Linked DNA regions of Aminobacter aminovorans. The protein of the gene in region 2 interacts with the protein of the main gene of each other region in a pairwise test. Links are inferred from orthologs where the notes say so. Each region holds a gene or a part of one and is shown on either strand. Other genes may lie near its edges.

Evidence for each region.
Region 1: the proteins of DY201_RS03855 (region 2) and def interact in binary tests that used the Escherichia coli proteins (3 or more experiments, as listed by UniProt). The link is inferred for Aminobacter aminovorans from one-to-one orthologs.

What each region holds. Positions count from the first base shown.
Region 1 is NZ_UFSM01000001.1:4,946,928-4,950,064, reverse strand. Bases 100-2,916 are described here. They hold def (peptide deformylase), read left to right. Parts: upstream 100-1,151; coding sequence 1,152-1,682; downstream 1,683-2,916. Other genes in these bases: DY201_RS24405 (GNAT family N-acetyltransferase), read left to right, coding at 2,731-2,916; fmt (methionyl-tRNA formyltransferase), read left to right, coding at 1,799-2,734; DY201_RS24420 (DNA recombination protein RmuC), read right to left, coding at 100-1,048. Also shown: more of DY201_RS24420, read right to left, coding at 1-99; more of DY201_RS24405, read left to right, coding at 2,917-3,137. UniProt on the Escherichia coli protein: Removes the formyl group from the N-terminal Met of newly synthesized proteins. Requires at least a dipeptide for an efficient rate of reaction. N-terminal L-methionine is a prerequisite for activity but the enzyme has broad specificity at other positions.
Region 2 is NZ_UFSM01000001.1:802,587-805,729, forward strand. What follows is about bases 77-2,899. They hold DY201_RS03855 (aspartate-semialdehyde dehydrogenase), read right to left. Parts: upstream 2,094-2,899; coding sequence 1,059-2,093; downstream 77-1,058. Other genes in these bases: DY201_RS03845 (glycosyltransferase), read right to left, coding at 77-436; DY201_RS03850 (GNAT family N-acetyltransferase), read right to left, coding at 578-1,054; DY201_RS29675 (hypothetical protein), read right to left, coding at 2,205-2,339; DY201_RS03860 (DUF6152 family protein), read left to right, coding at 2,492-2,878; DY201_RS03865 (hypothetical protein), read left to right, coding at 2,893-2,899. Outside these bases: more of DY201_RS03845, read right to left, coding at 1-76; more of DY201_RS03865, read left to right, coding at 2,900-3,143.

The DNA.
Region 1 (3,137 bases), 4.1 Mb from region 2 along the record:
GCTTGCGCACGCGTTCGTCGAGGCGGCCGACATCCTCCATCAGGCGGATGACCTCGCCCTGAATGAGATGGGCCTGTTCGCGCATGCGGGCGTCCTTGAGGATCGCCTGGATGACCTGGATCGACAGCATCAGGAGCGACGGCGAGACGATAACGATCCGGGCGCGGTGGGCCCTATGCACCAGCGATTCGAAGTTCTCGTGGATCTCGGCGAAGATCGATTCCGAGGGCACGAACATGAATGCCGTGTCTTGGGTCTCGCCCGAGATCAGGTATTTGTCGGCGATGGCCTTGATGTGGACCTCGAGATCGCGCCGGAAAGCCTGGGCGGCATATTTCTGCGCGTCTGACGCACCCTCGGCATCGGCTGCGGCCCGGATGGCATTCCAGGCCTCGAGCGGAAATTTGGCGTCGATCACCAGCGACGGCGCGCCGTTCGGCATCTTGACCAGGCAGTCCGGCCGATTGTTGTTCGACAGCGTCGCCTGGAATTCATAGGCGCCGAGCGGCAGGCCGTCGGCGACGATGGCTTCCATGCGCGACTGGCCGAAAGCGCCGCGCGTCTGCTTGTTGGACAGGATCGCCTGCAACTGCACCACCTGGCCGGCGAGCGACTGGATGTTGCCCTGGGCGGTGTCGATGACTGCCAGCCGTTCCTGCAGCTTGGCCAGGCTGTCATGCGTCGACTTGGTCTGCTCGGCCATGGTCTGGCCAAGGCGGCCGGTCATGGCGTCGAGCCGCTGGCTGAGCGACTGGGTCAGCTCCGCCTGGCGCGACCCGAAGATTTCGGCCACCGTGCCCAACCGTCCCTGCATCTCGGCCTGCGCCTGCAGGATGCCCGCCATGCGGGCCTCGGCATCGCGGGCGTGGTCGGCGGCCTCCGCGGCAGCAACCGCGCGTGCCTTGGCCGAGCGCCACAGCGCGACCATCAGGACGACGACCAGCGCGACGAACAGGAGGGCGGCGAACAACATGGCTTGCCCGAGCGTGAGCATGGAGGCGCCAAGCTGGGCGATGGGGGAGGACAGGATGCTGGAAAGCTCGTTCATGGCCCGCACCATAGCCGATTCGCACCAATGGGTCAGATCAAAAGGGGAACATCCCGGATCGAGCCCTGTTGACGGTTTTCGCCTGACATCCTAGTTGATGCGCATGACTATCAAGCCGCTCATCATCCTGCCCGATCCGCTCCTGCGCCTGGTTTCCAAGCCGGTCGAGCGCATCGACGACGCCACCCGCAAATTCGCGCGCGACATGCTCGACACCATGTATGACGCGCCGGGCATCGGCCTTGCGGCCATCCAGGTTGGCGAGCCGCTGCGCATGCTGGTGATCGACCTTGCCAAGGAAGGCGAGGAGCCGGCGCCGATGACGGTCATCAATCCCGAGATCGTTTCGCGCAGCGACGACCGCTCTGTCTATGAGGAAGGCTGTCTGTCGATCCCGGATTATTATGCCGAGGTCGAGCGCCCGGCCAAGGTGCGGGTCAAATATCTTGATGAGAATGCCAAGGAGCAGGAAGTCGAGGCCGACGGCCTGTTGGCCACCTGCCTGCAGCATGAGATCGACCATTTGGACGGCGTTCTGTTCATCGACTACATCTCCAAGCTCAAGCGCGACATGGTGATGAAGAAGTTCAAGAAGCTCGCCAAGGACCGTCCGCCGAGCCGCATGGTGGGGTAGGGCTTGGCTGGCCAGCAACTTCGACGGGCTTGACCTGAAGCTTGTAAACCCTTTTGAAGCGATGGCCTGAACGGTCGGCCGACGCCGCCCGGGGCTGTGCGGGATTGCCTGGCAGAATGAGCCTTCGTGTCATCTTTATGGGTACGCCGGATTTTTCCGTGCCGACGCTACGCGCAATATCAGAGGCCGGCCACGAGGTCGTTGCCGTCTATTCGCAGCCGCCGCGCGCTGCCGGCCGTCGCGGGCTTGAGCTGACGCCGTCGCCGGTGCAGCGCGAGGCCGAGCGGCTGGGCATCGAGATACGCACGCCGCTGTCGCTGAAAGGCGAGGCCGAGCAGGTCGCCTTCGCCGGCCTCGAGGCCGATGTCGCCGTCGTCGTCGCCTATGGCCTGCTGCTGCCGAAACCCATTCTCGAAGGCACGCGACTGGGCTGTTATAACGGCCATGCCTCGCTTCTTCCGCGTTGGCGCGGGGCGGCTCCTATCCAGCGCGCCATCATGGCGGGCGACACGGAGACTGGCATGATGGTCATGCAGATGGAAGAGGGATTGGACACCGGGCCGGTGGCGCGACTTGAAAAAGTCGCGATTGGACCCGACATGACGGCTGGCGAGCTGCACGACCGTCTGATGGTGGTGGGGGCTTTGCTGATGGTCGAGGCGCTGGCCGAGCTCGAAGCAGGCAGGCTGGAAACAATGCCGCAGCGATCGGAAGGCGTGACCTACGCCAAAAAAATCGATAAAGCGGAGACGCGGATCGATTGGACCTTCCCGGCGACGGCGGTCGACAACAATATCCGCGGCCTATCGCCCTTCCCCGGCGCATGGTGCGAAATCGAAATCGGCGGACGAACCGAGCGCTTGAAGCTGTTGCGCTCGCAACGCGCCGCCGGACAGGGAGAGCCGGGAACGGTTCTCGACGACCGGTTGGAGATTGCCTGCGGCGAAGCTGCCGTCAGGCTGGTCGAGGTACAAAGGGCGGGAGGTAAACCCGTCACCGCGGATGAGTTCCTGCGCGGTGCCAAGATCGAAAAAGGAATGAAGTTGTCATGAGCATGATGTCGATTCGGGCGGCTACGCCCCGCGACCGCGAGGCGATCCGCCTCGTAGAAGAACACGCCTTCGGGCAGCAGGCCGAGGCCGGTCTCGTCGATGCGCTGGTTGCCGAAGGCGACGCGGTCGTCGAACTGGTGGCCGAAGAGGACGGCGATGTGGTTGGCCACATCCTGTTTTCCAGGCTTTACATCCAGAACGGCGGCAAGACGGTTCCGGCGGTCGCACTCGCTCCGCTGGCAGTCGAGCCCGATTTCCACGGCACCGGCATCGGTGGCGCGCTGGTCCGCGAAGCCCATATCCGGCTCAAGGACGCCGGCGAGACGCTGGCGGTGGTGCTTGGCGATCCGGCCTATTACGGCCGTTTCGGCTATAGCCACGACCGCGCAGCAGGGTTCGAAAG
Region 2 (3,143 bases):
GCGCAACAGGTCCGACGCGCTGCAGGTCGATGGTGTTCGGCCAGAACCTTACCTTCGACGCAGCTATCCCGCATTCGTCCACCAGCCTGCCGCGTAATGCGGCCCGCACATGGAGATAGCGGCTGATCCTGGGATGAATGGGGGGCGCGTCGATCTCGCTGCTGAAGTCGTGGCAGACGAAGATTGCGGGCGTCCCGGGAAAGCGCGCGAGGGCGGCGATGGTTGGTCCGGTGTGATGGCCGTGAATGATGTCGGGCGCTTCGAGCGCCGCCAGCGATGTTGCCACCGGCGAACCCGTGGCACGGATTTCCGCTACTGCAGGGCCTGTGATCGGCGCAAACGCGGTTACCGAATGGCCACGCCGCCGCAGTGCAAGGACCGTGTCGCGGACGAGCGTTTCGGTGCCGCTGCGGCCGGTCAGCACGGCATTTGTCATCAGGATCTGCAGCGGCCGGTCCACGCCGTCCTGACGGGTGCTGTCGCTGGCTAGACTATCGCGCGCTATCGTCCTGCCTCCGGTACCTCAGCCCCGCTGCCTCCCTGCGACGTACCCAGTCTACCGGAGCAATGTCCGGAATCAACCTTGAGGGGATTGGGGCCGAGCTGCCGGCATGCCGTGGCGGACGTAGAGGATGTCGGGCAAGCCTTCTTCGTTGGACGAGCCGTCGCCGAAGGCGTCGGCGACAAAGCCGTGGCGCTCGTAGAAACGGCGCGCGCCATTGTTGGCCTCGAAGCAGAAAAGTTTCACGTGAGTCATTGCTGCCGTTGCGTGGTTCAAAAGCCGGGCGCCAATTCCGCGAGCGGTCCAGGCGGGATCGAGATAGAGCTGTTCGATCCATTCGTCTTTGACGGCGCTGAAGCCGACGATCCTGTCCTCGATCGTAGCGACCGTGACGTGCTGCTCGGCAAGCAGGATGTTCCTGACGAAATGCAGGTCTTCATCGGGCGTATGCAACTGCGGCATCCAGTCGAAGGCGGCCAGCGCAGCCCTCAGGATGCGGGCGATGTCGTGTGCGTCCTTGGCCTCGGCCGGACGCAGCACGACATCGGGCATGTCGTCAGGCAGCCTTCTTTTTCGGCGAGATCAGGCCGCGCTCGACCAGAAGCTCGGCGATCTGGACGGCGTTGAGAGCCGCACCCTTGCGCAGGTTGTCGGAGACGATCCACATCGATAGGCCGTTGTCGATGGTCTGGTCCTCGCGGATGCGCGAGATGTAGGTCGCGTCTTCGCCGGCCGAGTCGAGCGGGGTTGCGTAGCCGCCGTCCTCGCGCTTGTCGATGACCAGGCAGCCCGGCGCCTCGCGCAGGATGTCGCGCGCCTCATCGGCGGTGATCGGCTTGTCGAACTCGATGTTGACGGCTTCCGAGTGGCCGATGAACACCGGCACGCGCACGCAGGTGGCGGTCAGCTTGATCTTGGGATCGAGCATCTTCTTGGTCTCGGCAACCATCTTCCACTCTTCCTTGGTCGAGCCGTCATCCATGAAGACGTCGATGTGGGGAATGACGTTGAAGGCGATGCGCTTGGTGAACTTCTTGGCTTCGACCGGGTCGGCGACGAAGACGGCGCGGGTCTGGGTGAACAGCTCGTCCATGCCTTCCTTGCCGGCGCCCGAAACGGACTGGTAGGTCGCAACGACGATGCGCTTGATGGTGGCCGCGTCATGCAGCGGCTTGAGCGCCACGACCAGTTGGGCGGTCGAGCAGTTCGGGTTGGCGATGATGTTCTTCTTGGTGAAGCCGGAAATCGCGTCGGGGTTCACTTCAGGCACGATCAGCGGCACGTCCTGGTCATAGCGGAAGGCCGACGAGTTATCGATGACGACGCAGCCCTGCTTGCCGATCTTGGGCGACCATTCCTTGGAGATGTTGCCGCCGGCCGACATGATGCAGATGTCGGTGTCGGAGAAGTCGTAGGTGTCGAGAACCTTGACCTTCAGCGTCTTGTCGCCGAACGACACTTCGGTGCCGAGCGAGCGGCGCGACGCAAGGGCGACGATCTCGTCGACAGGAAAGCCGCGTTCCTCGAGGATGTTGAGCATTTCCCGGCCGACATTGCCCGTGGCGCCGACGACTGCAACCTTGAAACCCATATCGAAAATCTCCTGTCCCTCTCCGCTCGCTTTTTTGGAGAATACCCGCTGGCCGTTGCGGGCTTCATCCCCCGGGCCAGACCCGGGAGAGGGTGAGCAGGCCAAGGGAGATCACACCGTTTTGGTGGTGGTGGTTTTGGCCATGGTTTTGGTCGAAAGCAGGGACGCGGTTCCGCGCCCGGCACGATGGTTTGCATCGTGGCCGGGGAAGTCGAATGCGAAAAGCGCCATCAAGAGGCCGCGCATCGGAGGGATCCCTGTTCGCCGCCGCTTTTATCCGGTTTGTATGGAGAGTCAATTGGGGAACGAGGCGCAGGTCCGGGCTCCGGCTGATGTGACTTGACCTTTATCGGCCGCCACCTAGGCTTCTCTGCGGATCGATTGACGGAGGAACCTCGATGGAAATCCTGCCCAAACGCATCTCTCTCGCCGCGGCACTTGCTTTTGCAGGGCTGTTCGCTCTGCCGGCGCTTGCCCATCATGGCTGGTCTTGGATCCAGGACGGTTTCTTCGAGCTCAAGGGCATCGTCGCCGCCATCTACATCGGCAATCCGCATGCAACGCTCGACGTCGATGTCGAGGGCGAGCTCTGGCGGGTGGAACTGGCGCCGCCGGCGCGGACCATCGCCTCCGGTTTCACTGCTGAGGTCGCCAAGAAAGGCGACGAGGTCGTCGCCATCGGAAACCGCTCGCGCGACGAAACCGAAAAGCGCATGAAAGCCGTCCGGATCACCATCAACGGCAAAACCTATGACGTCTATGCCGACCGCTTGCCGCCGAACTGATCGGGAATGTACGTGTGGAGCCCCTGCAGGCAGTCGAACAGTGGGATCTTGTCAGGCAGCTGAAGACGTCGTTTGTCGCCTATCCGGTCGTCAACGCCGTACACATTGCGTCCATTGGGGCGTTGCTGACATCGGTCACACTTCTCGATCTGCGTGTCCTTGGCGCGTTCGGCAGCCTGCCGGAACGCCCCTTTGTCATGCTGCTGCGTCGGCTGGCGCTGCTGGCCTTCTGCTTCGCCATCGCGAGCGGCCTCGCTTTGTTCTC